Regions from separate parts of the Thermosynechococcus sp. TG215 genome, predicted to be linked through region 1. Evidence: riboswitches for the same ligand, from Rfam matches in the RefSeq annotation. Region 1 holds a riboswitch; the other holds the start of a gene.
The links. A riboswitch is a leader RNA that binds a small molecule or an ion and turns the genes downstream of it on or off. The one in region 1 is predicted to bind cobalamin.
Positions count from the first base shown of each region.

Region 2: it holds a riboswitch for cobalamin, as region 1 does, so the genes downstream of both, metE (5-methyltetrahydropteroyltriglutamate--homocysteine S-methyltransferase) here and RHJ02_RS03990 (sirohydrochlorin chelatase) in region 1, are expected to answer to the same signal.

Region 1 covers NZ_CP134178.1:857,344-864,594, forward strand. The annotation lists gene RHJ02_RS03985 (2-isopropylmalate synthase) at 1-1,493, opposite strand, end outside; gene RHJ02_RS03990 (sirohydrochlorin chelatase) at 1,568-2,599, opposite strand; cobalamin riboswitch at 2,632-2,773, opposite strand; gene RHJ02_RS03995 (peptide ligase PGM1-related protein) at 2,809-4,335, opposite strand; gene RHJ02_RS04000 (SUMF1/EgtB/PvdO family nonheme iron enzyme) at 4,587-5,720, opposite strand; gene egtC (ergothioneine biosynthesis protein EgtC) at 5,695-6,477, opposite strand; gene RHJ02_RS04010 (DUF2232 domain-containing protein) at 6,618-7,251, shown strand, end outside.
Region 2 covers NZ_CP134178.1:1,732,915-1,740,165, forward strand. The annotation lists partial or broken gene RHJ02_RS08440 (IS630 family transposase) at 40-887, shown strand; partial or broken gene metE (5-methyltetrahydropteroyltriglutamate--homocysteine S-methyltransferase) at 915-2,570, opposite strand; cobalamin riboswitch at 2,862-3,007, opposite strand; gene RHJ02_RS08450 (SufE family protein) at 3,159-3,608, shown strand; gene thrS (threonine--tRNA ligase) at 3,789-5,606, opposite strand; partial or broken gene RHJ02_RS08460 (response regulator) at 5,855-6,394, shown strand; gene recR (recombination mediator RecR) at 6,561-7,169, opposite strand; gene RHJ02_RS08470 (peptide chain release factor 3) at 7,177-7,251, opposite strand, start outside.

The DNA of each region.
Region 1 (7,251 bases):
TAAATGCGATCCCCGTGTTGCAGGCGAATGGTCACCTCACCGATAGCATCAATTCCCGCGGTCACTGACTGCACGGAATACTCAATGAGGCGATTGGGAATTTGCACCACGCGGTTAATGGCACGATAGACGGCATCCACAGGGCCTGTGCCAATAGCGGCATCTGTCAGCTCCTCACCACTGGGCAGACGGACGGTTACGGTGGCGGTGGGGCGGGCGCGATCGCCACAGGAGACCTGCACAAATTCCAGCTGGTAGCCTTGAACATCAATGGCTTGGGTTTCATCTTTAACAATAGCTTCTAGATCCCAGTCAGTGATTTCTTTTTTCTTGTCGGCCAGTTCCTTAAAGCGCAAAAACGCCTTATTGAGTTCCGTTTCACTGAGTTCAAAGCCCAGCTCGCGCAGGCGGGTGGCAAAGGCATTGCGACCAGAGAGTTTACCCAAAACAATTTGGTTATCGGCAAGGCCAATGAGCTGGGCGTCCATGATTTCATAGGTTTGCTTGTGCTTGAGGACGCCATCTTGGTGAATGCCTGATTGGTGGGCAAAGGCGTTGGCACCGACGATCGCCTTATTGGGCTGAATCAGCATGCCCGTTAGATTGGAGACCAAGCGGGAGGTTTTGTAAATTTCGCGGGTGTTGATATTGGTCAGGGGTGCTTCCGATTCGGGGGGACGGCCTAGGAAGGGATTGAAGTACTGCCGCCGCACATAGAGAGCCATCACCAATTCCTCAAGGGCAGCATTGCCGGCGCGCTCCCCAATGCCGTTAACCGTACACTCCAGTTGCCGTGCCCCATTTTTGACTGCTTCGAGGAAGTTGGCAACGGCCAAGCCCAAGTCGTTGTGACCATGGACTGAAATGACGGCACGATCAATATTCGGCACGTTTTCCTTGATGCCTTTGATCAGGGCGCCAAACTCGGCGGGGGTGGTGTAACCCACCGTGTCGGGAATGTTAATTGTTGTGGCACCGGCGTCAATCACCCGTTCCAAAACTTGATAGAGAAACTCAGGATCCGAACGCCCGGCATCCTCAGGGGAAAACTCAACATCATCCACAAAGGACTTGGCATAGGCCACCATTTCGGGGGCAATTTCCAGTACCTCAGCGCGGGTTTTCTTCAGTTTGTACTCTAGGTGGATATCCGAGGTGGCAATAAAGGTGTGAATCCGCGGATAGTAGGCGGGTTTGAGGGCTTTTGCTGCTGCTTCAATATCTTGGCGGGTGGCACGAGCCAAGCCACAGATCACCGGCCCCGTTTCGGTGCCCACGGTTTCAGCAATCCGCTGCACCGCCTCAAAGTCACCGGGACTGGCAAAGGGAAAGCCTGCTTCAATAATATCCACCCCCAGTCGCGCCAGTTGACGGGCGATCGCCAGTTTTTCATCCACATTCAGCGAGGCACCCGGCGACTGTTCACCGTCCCGCAGGGTGGTATCAAAAATTAACACCCGGTCAACCGTCTGGGGAGGATATTTAATACGCATAGACAAGCCCTATCTAAGCTTGAGAAAGAGTAGCAGTCATCATTTACTCTAACATTTTCGCTGGGGAGCGATGCTTAGGGAACTTGCCAAATGCGTTGGTGGTAACTGGGCAAGTGATCCAAGTCCACGGTTGATCCATGGTGATGGTGGTGAGGGTGATGACCCCCGTGATCATGGCTGTGGGAGGGGTGCTCATGATCCTGATGATGGTGGTGATGATGGCTATGGCCTGCCACCAAGCGGAATTTGCAGGCTTCACAGTTCATGGCCACCTGCCCCGTATGGGTTTCAATTTCCCGCTGCCGCGTGAGATAAAATAGTTGCGGATGCAGGCCAATTTCCGGTAGGTTCACGTATTCAACACTGGGATAGGCGGCTTGGGCTTCTGCGGTAAGGGTATAGATTTTCTTGACTAGTGCCCCTGTAAACATGAAGTGGGGCAGGACAATGACGCGGCGGGGCTGGTAAAGATTCGCCCGCCCAAATCCTTCGGGTAGGCGGGGATGGGTAATGCCAATAAAGCAGACCTCAACGGTTTTGTAGCCACTGCCTTCCCAGAGCATGCGGGCTAGCTTAAAAACATCGCCATTGGCATCGGGATCACTGGAGCCGCGTCCCACCACTAGGAGAACGGTTTCTTCGCGGCCAATGCCTTGGGGATTAAATTCTGGTGAGTCCAAGCGTTCAAGGCGCGATCGCCACAGGGTTAAAATTTCGGGGGCAATGCCATAGTGGCGGCCATAGTGATAGCGCAATTGCGGAAACGCCCGCCGTGCCCGATCCAACTCATTGGTAACGTCAAACTTATTGTGGCGAGCAGCAAAGAGTAAAACTGGCAGCACTGACAAGTCTGTATGGCCTGCGGCAGCACACTGGCTGAGCACCTCAAAAATCGAGGGTTCCGTTAACTCCAGAAAACAGGGAAAAACAGGCCGGCAGGGATCCAGTTGATAATAGGCTTGGGCAAAGTCCAAAAATGCTTGGCGACCTTCCGGATCGCGCGTCCCATGACCGACGAGTAAAAGCGGTCGAGATTGGGGGAGAGGGGGTAAATCGAGGCTAAAACCGAGGGGATTGAGAATGGAATCGTTGAGCGTAACAACCACGTTGAAACTCCATGCCCGTGCGACGCAGGCAAACAGAGTGAACCACAGCAAGTAGGCATTCTGGCTGAGGGGGGTTCCCCATCACAGCTGCGGCACAGCACCAGACTTGCACTGGATTTTCCCTACAGGCTGCTCTTCACAGTGAACGTTGCCAATTGTAGCGAGATTCTCAGACCCCTGTCTATGCAGGGGGTGGGCACATGAGAGACCTATAGCGCCGCAGCATCGAGAACGCCAATGGTCTGGTCGTAGATGGCTTGGGCTTCTTCGGGGGTGTTACCAATGCTGACGAGTCCCAGCTTACCAAATTCCGAGAGTGCCCCCATGAGGTGAAAGACAGTGCCCGTTTCGGTGCTGGAGTCAAAGTGGAGTTGATAGCGGGCAATCATATCCAAGAGATCATTGGGCAGGAGGCCGCGATAGTGGGGTTGGCAGAGGTTATCGGAGGCAATGTAATACTTGGGACGGCGGTGCTTGCTGTAAAACAGTCCAGAGGCTAGCTCATAGTGGCCATCGGTGAGGAATTTTAAGGTCATGAAGGGGTGCGTAGTACCACCCTTGCGCAAGTTAATTTCAATGGCGTAAAGCTCCCACCCTGCTGTTGTTTGGGTTGCAACAACGTCCACACCAAAACAGCCGATCACCCCCTGCTGTGCCAAGTACGTCCCTACCTTTTGCCCCAATTCTTGGAGTTGTTGGCGATAGTCGGCATGGGCGGGAAATTCACAGCCAATGAAAATTTGACCTGTGGGGGCATTGAGTAACTGTTCATGGGTGGAGACGATTTCAACACTGCCTTTGGGGGTAATACAGCCTTGGACACTGGGCGATCGCTTGACTGTCCCTTCCACAAAGGCTTCGACAATGCCACCCAGATCCATAAATCGCTGCCGATAGGAGAGCCAAGTTTCATTAGGCGCCTGAAAGACCATCTCCTCTAGGCTATTTTCAATCCGTTGTAGATGATCGGGGGTGTGTGGGCTGCCAAGGGGGCGCAGTGGGCGCAGATCAAGAAGAGCATTGCCTTCTCCGGAAAAAGCCTCATTGAGTTTCACCACCACCCGTTGCAGTTCAGGAGATTTCTGTTGGAGGTGAGCGATCGCCCGCACCAGTTCCGGTACCCCCTGCAAAAAACCGCTGCCCATCGGATGGGGAATGCCTGCGGCCGCAAAAAGTTCCCGACTGCCCGCCTTGGTTCCCCAGTAGAGGAGGTCGGGATCCGTCGAGTAGAGGGGAATGCCTAAGCGTACCGCCAGTTCCCGCTCCAAAGGGGTGGAGTTAAAACACACCATGTAGGCTTGGTTGGGACGCAGGGCTTGACGGATACGCTCCAAAAGGCGAGGCCGCTCTAAAATTTTCGCAGTCAAGGGTTTATCGGAGCGATCGTAGGTGGCCAGCAGCAGCAGGCGATCGCGGGCATGGGAACTGGGTACGCCGGGGAGTAAATCCAGATAATAGTCAATAATGCTGGGGTGCAGTGGCTGGGACGTCACGTAGATCATGCGGGTACGCGGATTCCGCAACTGGATCAGCGTATAGAGTTGCCGCTCCTCGTAGTGGGTATAGCCGGTGATCTTGGCCAGCTCCGGTTGGGGAAAGCTCAGGGAAGGCACCACCACAATATCGCGCTCAATGCCGCCGGGACCCTTGGGTAGTTCAGGAATAAACGTTTCTGTCCCGTCCCAGCACTCCAAGAGTCGCGTTTGCAGTTGGCGGAATTCCTCAGCAATTGACATCAAAACGCCCCTATGCCCTTGTCCCTAGTTTAGGGAGTTTGAGTCGCACTCATCGCTTGGGGGGCATCTTGTTCAAACTTTCTTTACTGAGGAACGGTGCTTCGTTTGCTCAGCTTCAATGTTTCTCATAAGATGCCTCGCAAGAGGATAGTTGATAGTCTGATTCTGGCGAAGCCTAAGGAGAGTGCCCGTGAAAAGGATCACAGGATCACGGGGAACTTGGGCACAAAATTAACCCACTTCACCCAGATCTAGGCCTCAGACTCAATCGGGAGTGCTTCTAGTTGAACATAGCGGGCGCCGGCAAACACCTCACGGGTGGTGCGGCTATACCAATTGCGAAATGAGGGTCGCTTGAGAATGGGGCGCGTCCAGTGACTACCGCCTTTTAGAACAAAATGCTTGCCATCAAAGTAGGGCGCAGAATACCCCCGGTAGGGATAGCTCTGGAACTCCGGATAGGGGGCAAAGGGACTTTGCGTCCACTCCCAAACGTAGCCCTGATTCAAGAGTCCCTGCTGAGCAGCAATCTCCCATTCCCGTTCACTGGGGAGACGTTTGCCTTGGAAATGGCCATAGGCTTCAGCCTCATAGAAACTGAGTCCCCACATAGGTAAGTCCAAATCCTCAGGAACGGGGTAAAAGGGTGCTGTGATCCCCTCTGCTTCGCGCCATTCCCAACCACTGCTGGACCACCATTCCCGCCGCTGATAACCACCCGCTTCCACAAAGGTGAGAAATTCCCGCCAGGTCAGCGGTGCCGCATCAATCGTAAAAGGAAGTAGTTCGACACTCTGGACTGGCTGCTCGTTATCAAGGGCTAAGAGGTCTTCACTGCCAATGACATAACTGCCAGCGGCAATCCGTTGCCAAGACTGAGGCGAGGATAGGAGAGGGGGCAAGGTGGTGAAAATCCCCTGCATCGCCAGCACCATTTGCATTGTTTCACTGTGTTGGGCTTCATGCTGCAAAATCCACCACCAGAGACGGACTTCCCGTTGCCACTGCTCGTCGCTAAGACTGTAGAGGCGATCGCCCGTCTTTTGGCGAATCTCTGCTAAGTAGTCAAGTAGCTGGCCACGCGGCGGTAGATGCTGTCGTTCGGCCTTGGGGCGGCCATCGGCGGCATACCAATAGCGATCGCGATCGCTCACCCCTGAGGATTCCGGCAAGAGCCAAAAAGCTTCTGTGTAGCCAATGTGTCCCAAATGCCACCCCACGGGACTATAGAGGGGATGGGGCTGCGCACAAAGGACGGCCTCGCTCAACTCAGCCACAAGTTGGCGTGTAAATTGCCGCTGGTTCTGAAAGGCTTGCCAAAGGGCTTCGCGATCCCAAGGATTAAACGGGGTTGAGGTCTCAGAAGGTATAAATCTCTGGTTCACTCTGCAAACTCATCAACAGCAGTTTATTTTCGGGTAAAGGATACCACTCCGTTTGCTGATCTACCGGCTCTGAGGTGAGTTGAATTTTCTCGGCATCCTGACTCCAGTACAGGGTGGGGGGTGGTGTGCCCCGCGCACAGCGGGTGGCGAGAATATAGACGCCATCAGTCAGAATCATGGCGGCACTGACACTGGTACGCGCTGCCTGCGCTAGGGAAAAAACAATTTGCAGTGTTTGCCGCAGTACCATCAACGGTGACAGTTGCGGATTCAACACCAATTCATTGCAAAACAGGGCAAAGAGGTGCTCAGAGTCTGTAGAGCCTTCAACAATGTTGTAACAAATATCCGACAGGCGATCGCGCATAGGGCGGTAGAGGGTTTGGCGAAAGTTCTCGATAAAGCCATTGTGCACCCCCAGCCAGCGTCCCCAGCGAAAGGGCTGCGTATTCGTCATCTGCACGGGTTGACCCGGTGTGGCACTGCGGACATTGGCCAAAAAACAGGCAGATTGAATGTAGCGGCTTAAATGCTCAGTAAAGTTAATATCATGCCACATGGGCAGCGTTTGCCGATAAAGAAAGGGGGGCACATCTTGGCGGGCAGCATACCAGCCCACCCCAAAGCCATCGGCATTTAAGCGTCCCGCCGTCATTTCGCGGGGTTGATAACTTTGCACCAACAGGGAATGGGGAGCATCCACCAAGGCATGGGCAAGGGACGTTTTGCGCCCCATATAGGCATAAAGACGGCACATAAATTAACATGTAAGCTTGATAGGAATACCTTACCCCCGATTCTAACTTTCAGCAAAGGATTTTTCAGGGCGCTATATCCAGTTTGAGAGCTGGCAGTAAAGCTTGCTAGAGTGTAGAGAAAAAAGGTTATCTGCAATCAATGAACCCAACGGATTCCCTAGAGGATGATTTTCCCGACGTCGAAGCCATTGTGCCCCCTGAGCAGTCCCAAGCCTTGGGGCGATCGCAAATTCAGCGCACCTTGGTGATCACAGAAACAGCCTTCCTTGCCAGTACCGCTGCCCTGCTGTGGGTGATTAACTTTTATTTGCCCATTGGTCCAGTCTTGCGCCTATTTTTTCCAATTCCCATTGCCTTGGTGTATTTACGCTGGAACCGCCGAGCGGCTTGGATGGCGGCGATTGTCAGTGCCTTGCTCCTTTCTGTGTTGATGGGGCCACCCCGCAGTCTGCAATTTCTCTTGCCCCACGGCATGATGGGGGTGATTTTTGGCGGCTGTTGGGCAAAAAAAGAGAGCTGGGGACGCTCAATTCTCAGTGGCGCTGTGATTGGCACCGCAGGATTTTTCTTTCAGATTAGTCTTGTGTCCATTCTGCTCGGGGAAAACCTCTGGATTTACTTCAATCAGCAGGTCACGAATTTCATTGATTGGGTGCTGGTCAACCTCAACCTGCTGCTGGAGCCAACGGTGACCCTGATCCAAGTCGTGGCACTGCTACTTGTCTTTTTCCAGTCCACGGTGTATGCCTTAGTGGTGCATATTTTGGCATGGA
Region 2 (7,251 bases), 880 kb from region 1:
TAGGCTATACTCAAAGAGTCATGAATGTTACTCAAGAATATGAGCTATAGCTTGGACTTACGAGAGCGGGTTGTCTCCTATATCAAGCAAGGTGGCAAAATCAGTGAAGCGACTCAAATTTTTCAGGTGAGCCGCGCCACTATCCATCGCTGGCTGAAGCGAGACGACTTAGCCCCCACAGTTGTCCCCCGTCGTCCTTGGAAGCTGGATTGGGCGGCCTTAGCAGCCGATGTTGCTGCCCATCCCGATGACCGTTTAATCGACCGTGCCCAGCGATTTGGCGTTCAAGTTTCCACCATTAGTTATGCCCTCGCCCAGATGGGCATCACCCGAAAAAAAAACAGATGCGTTACCAAGAACGGTGTGAAGAAGAGCGGCAAGCGTATCAACAACAGCTCGACACATGGGTAGAGAGCCATGGGGAGGAAACGGTAGTCTATATCGATGAGACGGGGTTTGACTCTCGAGTAGAGTGTGAGTATGGGTGGTCAGCACGAGGCGAACGAATTTATGGAGAGCGAGCGGGGAAGCGTCAGAAAAGAGAGAGTTTAGTCGCAGGACGGTATAGACACCAGAAAGACTTCATCGCCCCAATGCTGTTTTGCGGATACTTGAATGCGGTAGGGTTTGTGAGCTGGCTGAGTCAGTACTGTTTGCCGGCATTAAAGAGACCTTCGTTGTTGATTATGGATAATGCACCGATTCATCCGAAAGGGGCGATTCAGGAAGCGGTCAAAGCGGCGGGTCACGAGGTGTTATTTTTACCGAAATACTCTCCTGATTTGAATGTGATTGAGCACGACTTCAGTGCGTTGAAGCGAGCGCGGATGTATGCAGGGTCAAACAGTTCGATTGATGAGGTGATTCGCAAGTATTGTGCTGGATAATGTCTCATTCTTTATTGGAATAGCTATAATCATTGTTACCGGCCCCGTCAGCATACCCTTGACGATTTTTTGTGTCAACGATTGCGCCACCTTAAACTCTCGCACCGTCATTGGCTCGGTTCGCGCTACATCCCCATAAATAATGGGTGGACGCACACAGCGACTGCCATAGCTTTGCACCCAGCCGTGTTCAGTAAAGGCAAAACCAGTGAGCTTCTGGCCAAAGAATTCCACCATGTCGGTGCGTTCAAACTCACCATGCACCAATACATCTAGGCCAATTTCTTCCTGCAATCGAATGCATTTGGCAATTTCAGCATCAATTGCTGCTTGGTACTCAGCAAGGGTGATTTCTCCGCGCTTGAGCTTCACCCGCAATTGCCGCACTTCTGGGGTTTGCGGAAAAGAACCAATGGTAGTTGTCGGAAAGAGCGGTAAGGTGGGCTGCAGTTGGCGGCGTTGTTCATAGGGCATAGCCCGTTCCAGATCGTTGACGGTTAAATTGCGCAACCGCTGTTGTACCACTGGATTCACAGGGCTAAATTCCTTAAAGGCCTGCCACTGGGCTTCAATCTCTGCCAATTGGGGGTGCTGGGCAAGGGCTTTGGGACTCTCCTGCAGCGTCTGTGCCAATAGCACCACCTCATCCAACTTTTGTTCGGCAAAACTCAACACCCGCCGCAATGGCTCTGGTAACTTCACTTCTCGTGCTGCATCGTAGGGGACGAATTGTAAAGAGGCTGAGGGGTGCAACCGGATATTAGTTGTGATACCCTGAATCACTGCCAAGGTTGACACGACAGGTTCTGGGCAAATTTTCCAAATGTTTCGGGCATCCACAATACCCACTCCCAGCTGTTTATCCCTTGGGAAACCATACTGCTGCAATAATGCCAAGTTCTGCCCACGGGTAAAATCTAGACTAATGCCGGCTACGGGCAACGTCACCACCCAAGGATAGGCAGCGCCGAGATCATCAAAGTAGGTCACTAGGTAAATCGGCAAGCCAACTTGACAGAGCGCATCAAATGTTGATTCATACAATTCCCTGAAGTTGTTGGTGTCCCCAAAAACCAAGGCAGGTTCGTGGATTTGTACCTCAACCACCCCTAGGTTCTTCAATTCAGCCAACAGGATAAGATAGCGCTCCACTAGGCAAGACAACGCTTCCTCTAGATTCATCTGCAGCCGACTCAGCCGTAGCAGGGTTAAAGGCCCTAGCACCATGGGAACGGCGCGATCGCCCAAGACCCTTTGGGCGCGACCAATGATGCCCAGAAAATCACTAAAGTCCGCTGCCTGAAGAGGCTGACTCATTTCGGGAACCAAGTAGTGATAGTTGGTGTCAAACCATTTGGTCATCTCAAGAGCTGGAATCCTCTCTTTGCCACGAGCCATTGCAAAGTATTGCTCCAGCCCTGTAAAGGCTTGATACCGCTGTGGGATGAGGCCGAGGCGGACACTCCAGTCAAGGACGGGATCGTAAAAACTGGTATCGCCAACGCCAATGCGATCAATGCCAGCCTGCAGTTGCGTTTGCCAATTTGCCAATTCAATCTCTTGAACTGTTTGTAGCAAATTTTCTTGATTGTATTTGCCATTCCAAAAGGCTTCCAATGCCTTTTTCAGCTCACGATTTTTACCAATGCGGGGGTAGCCTAGCGTTGCAGTTTGAATGGTCATTGTTGCAGTACCCTGAGTTTTGACAGTTCTCTCAATAGACAAAGAAAGATAGCTGTTTTCAGCCCAACAAGCAGTACACTTCCAGCATCATCAGCAGAACCTAACGTGGGTCACTGCAAGAGCAACCCCTTGTCTAAGTGCTTGTAGGTGCTTGAAAATCTCCAAAATCACTTGTGCTACAGCAACGGCAGCAACGTTGCGAGAAAAGGGCGGTAGGGGGGTTCTTTACCTAGGCAAATTAATGAAAATTGAAGCATGAAGAACATCATCTGTACCTCGCAGATGTTGGCATAACGACATTCACAACTCGGCGGGCATTCTGACTGAGAGAGTAGTGCCTCTCATCACAGCTGCGGGACAGCGGCAGATTTGCACTGCACTTTCCCCCTTGCGTCTGATGGCTGATCCCCACCAGAACCGAGTGAGTACATTCAAGGCTAACACAAGTTATGAGTTAAGGGTAAGAGCACGGCGGTCTATTGGTATGAAAAGCTGCCCCTAGGTTGACTGCTGCCGTTATTGTGCAACTGCTGAGGCTAAAATGAGAAATAGTTATCATTTTTCTCAGCAGCGTTCTTCTAGGTAAATATGCCCTCCGCCTGCCAGCCTTTACCGGCTTCCCTCGATCGCATTGTTCAGCGGTTCCAACAGATATCAGATCCAAAGCGGCGCTATGAATACTTGCTGAGCTTTGCAAAGCGCCTGCCGCCATTTCCTGAGGAGCAGAAGGTTGCCGCCAACCGCGTACCTAGCTGTGTCTCCCAAGTGTACGTGACGGCCTCTTTAGAGCAGGGCAAGGTGATTTTTCAGGGGGATTCTGACGCTCAAGTGACGAAGGGATTAGTGGGGCTATTGGTTGAAGGGTTGAGTGGGTTGACACCTGCAGAAATCCTCCAGTTAAAACCTGACTTTATTCAGCAAACCGGACTGAATGTCAGCTTAACCCCCTCGCGAGCCAATGGCTTTTACAACATTTTTCGAACAATGCAACAGCAAGCCCTAGCCTATCACTTGGCTGAGACTTCGTGTCACACTTAAAAATCTCAGCTGATGGAACTACAGCAGCAAAAGCTGGGCTGGGTGCTAGAGAACACCCTTACGAAGGAGGATAATCCCTTAGTTGTAGGATGACGCAACAATCCCCGCAACGGGGACATTAAGCTTCGTTTGCGGATTTAACACTTCTGCTTATACTCCCTATTCGCCAGAAGGCTCGGCCTACTGCCACTGAATCTCGGCATCCATTGCATTCACTGCCGATGTCAGTTTCTCGATGAGTTGTTCAACAGACAAGGCGCCGACATCTCCCGCTGCACGGGTGCGGATACTCACGGTCTCGCTTTCGACTTCCTTGGCACCCACAATGCCCATCACAGGAATTTTCTGGGTTTCAGCATTGCGGATTTGTTTACCTAGGCGATCGCCCGTGCGATCCACACTCACGCGGATGCCCTGCTCTCGCAGTTGAGCGGCCACACGTTCGGCATAGGGGCGTTGCTCATCCCCCACGGGCAACAGGCGCACTTGCTCGGGTGCCAGCCAGAAGGGGAAATCCCCTGCGTACTCCTCAATGAGAATGCCAATGAGCCGCTCCAGCGAGCCAAAGGGGGCACGGTGAATCATCACCGGTCGGCGGCGGGTATTGTCCTCAGCAACGTATTCCAAATCAAAGCGCTCAGGCAAATTGTAGTCCACCTGAACCGTTCCCAACTGCCACTCGCGACCGAGGGCATCCTCAAAGATAAAGTCGAGCTTGGGGCCATAGAAGGCGGCCTCCCCAATCCCCAAGAAATGCTCCATGCCCAACTGTTCTACCGCTCGCTGAATTGCTGACTCCGCCTTTGACCAAGCCTCATCGGAGCCAATGTACTTGTCGGATTTGGGATCGCGGAAGCTCAGCCGTGCCTTGAATTTATTTAAACGCAGACAGCGAAAGACCGAGAGAATGAGATCAACCACATTCAAAAACTCGGCATCCAACTGCTCTGGCGTGACAAAAAGGTGGGAGTCATCAACGGTAAAGCCCCGCACCCGCGTCAAGCCCCCCAATTCCCCGGACTGCTCATAGCGATAAACCGTACCAAACTCCGCCAACCGTAGGGGCAAGTCACGGTAGGAGCGCAACTCACTTTTATAGATTTGAATGTGGAAGGGGCAGTTCATTGGCTTGAGGACAAAGCCCTGCTCGTTGGCTGCTGCCTCAGCATCTTCGGCCATCAGGGGAAACATATCCTCTTTGTACTTTTGCCAGTGGCCAGAGGTCTTAAATAGATCCACACGGGCAATGTGCGGACTCACCACCGGTAGATATCCCCGCTTCATTTGCTCTTTTTTGAGAAACTCCTCGAGGGTTGAGCGCAGAATCGTTCCCTTAGGAGTCCACAGGGGTAGCCCTGGTCCTACAGGATCAGCGAAAATAAAGAGACCCAGCTCTTTGCCCAGTTTGCGGTGGTCACGGCGCAGGGCTTCTTCTTTGCGGCGTTTATATTCCGCCAGTTGTTCTGGGGTTTCCCAAGCAGTACCGTAGATGCGCTGCAGTTGGGCTTTGGTTTCATCGCCGCGCCAGTAGGCACCGGCAACACTTTCAAGGGCGATCGCCTTGGGGTTAATCTCGCCCGTATTTTCAACGTGAGGTCCCGCACAGAGATCCCACCACTCATCCCCCAAGTGGTAAATCGTAATTGGCTCCTCGAGGTCTTGGAGAATTTCCAGCTTGTAGGGTTCCCCTAGCTCCCGGATGCGGCGCTCGGCCTCCTCACGGGTCACTTCCTCGCAGATCACCGGCAACTTGCGCTTAATGATCTTGACCATCTCCTTTTCAATGAGCTTCAAGTCTTTTTCGCTGAAGGGTTCGGGGTGGTCAAAATCGTAATAAAATCCACTCTCAGTCCAAGGACCAATTGTGACCTGCGCCTTGGGAAACAGCTTCTGGACTGCCATTGCCAAAATATGGGACGTGGTGTGGCGAATACGCTTGATCCGCTCCGATTCACTGGTTTTGGGAAGGTGGATAGGGGCAGCAGCAAACTCTGGCATAGGGGCTGATCTATTTAACAAATCTTTCATCCGGCTGAGACTTCTATTGTGACATTCTCCTGCCCTCAAGGGTGGGTCTTTGACCCCAAATTTTTGGGTTCAGGGACGCTTTGCCGCAGTGTAAGGCGAGTGGCCAACTCCAAAAGATAGGGCTATGCTAAGGTTGAAATCACGTAGTGGTCATGCCACTGCCGCCCTCTATTCACAATCTCTTGCTATAGGAATCTTGTATAGAATGGAGTGTTTCCGTGACTAGCCGCAAAGTCCTTGTCATTGATGACAGTAAAGTAATCCGGATGCGCGTCCGCGAGATGTTGCCAGAGGGCGACTACGAAATCCTTGAGGCCAAGGATGGCCGTGAAGGTCTGCAACTCATTGAGCAGTCTGAGCCGACGTTGATCATGCTGGATTTTCTGCTGCCGAAGGTGAGCGGCTGGGAAGTCTATCAAGAATTGGAGAAAAATGATCTCCTTGGCGCTATCCCCCTCGTAATTATGTCAGGGCGCAAGGAAGAGGTCACCGAAAAGCTCCAAGAACCCTTTGAGTGGTTTGAGTTCATTGAGAAGCCCTTTGAAAAAGAACAACTCGAAGCAGCAATTCAAGAGGCCTTTCGCAAAGCCCGTAAGCCCAGACCCGTCAAAGCAGCAGCTCCTGCGGAAGTAGCGGCTCCCGTCGCTGTGGATCTCACCCCCGTCTATGACAAACTGGCCGCCCTTGAAGGTGCCATTCAAGCTTTGCAGGCACAATCTGTCAAGGCAAATGACTTTGCTCAACTCCAAGCAACGGTTGCGCAACTGCAACAGCAACCAGCGGCAACAGGCAGTGGTGGGGATGACAATCGCCTCGCCGCTTTGGAAGCGGAAAACCAGCGGTTACACCACGAGGTCGAGCAACTGAAGCGAGCCATTCACCAAATTGTGACGGCATTGCGGCGATTGCAGGGGGGGCACTAAGCTACTGCCACTCAATTTCCCGGCGACCGGCAAGGGCACGGGCAAGGGTCATTTCATCGGCATAGTCGAGATCACCGCCCACCGGTAGGCCAAAGGCAATGCGAGTGACCTTCACAAAAGGCCGCAGCAGCTGCCCCACATAGAGAGTGGTCGTTTCCCCTTCAATACTGGGGTTGATGGCCAAGATCACCTCTTGCACCTGCGGTTGGCTGGCGCGCTGAATCAGAGGTTGAATGTGCAGGTGTTCGGGGGTGATGCCCTCTAGGGGCGAAATGAGTCCGCCCAAGACATGGTACTTGCCGTGGTACTCGCGGGTTTTTTCAATGGCAATGACATCGCGGGAATCAGCCACCACACAAAGGAGATGATTGTCTCGCTGGGGGGAGGCACAGATGTCACACACGGGTTCGGCAGAGAGGTGAAAACACACGGAACAAAGCCCCACCTGCTGTTTCGCTTCAAGGAGAGCTTGCGCCAAGGCTTGAATATCAGCCTCGGGACGTTTGATCAGGTGAAGGGCAAGACGTTGGGCGGTCTTGGGGCCAATGCCCGGCAGGCGTTGCAACTGCTCAATGAGACGAGCAAGGGGACGGGTATAGACACTACTCATGGGGCAGCTAGGCAGACACAACAGCGGCAAGGGGGGCGATCGCGCTCAGGCGCAGTTTGGGATGATCTGCCATTGTCTGTTG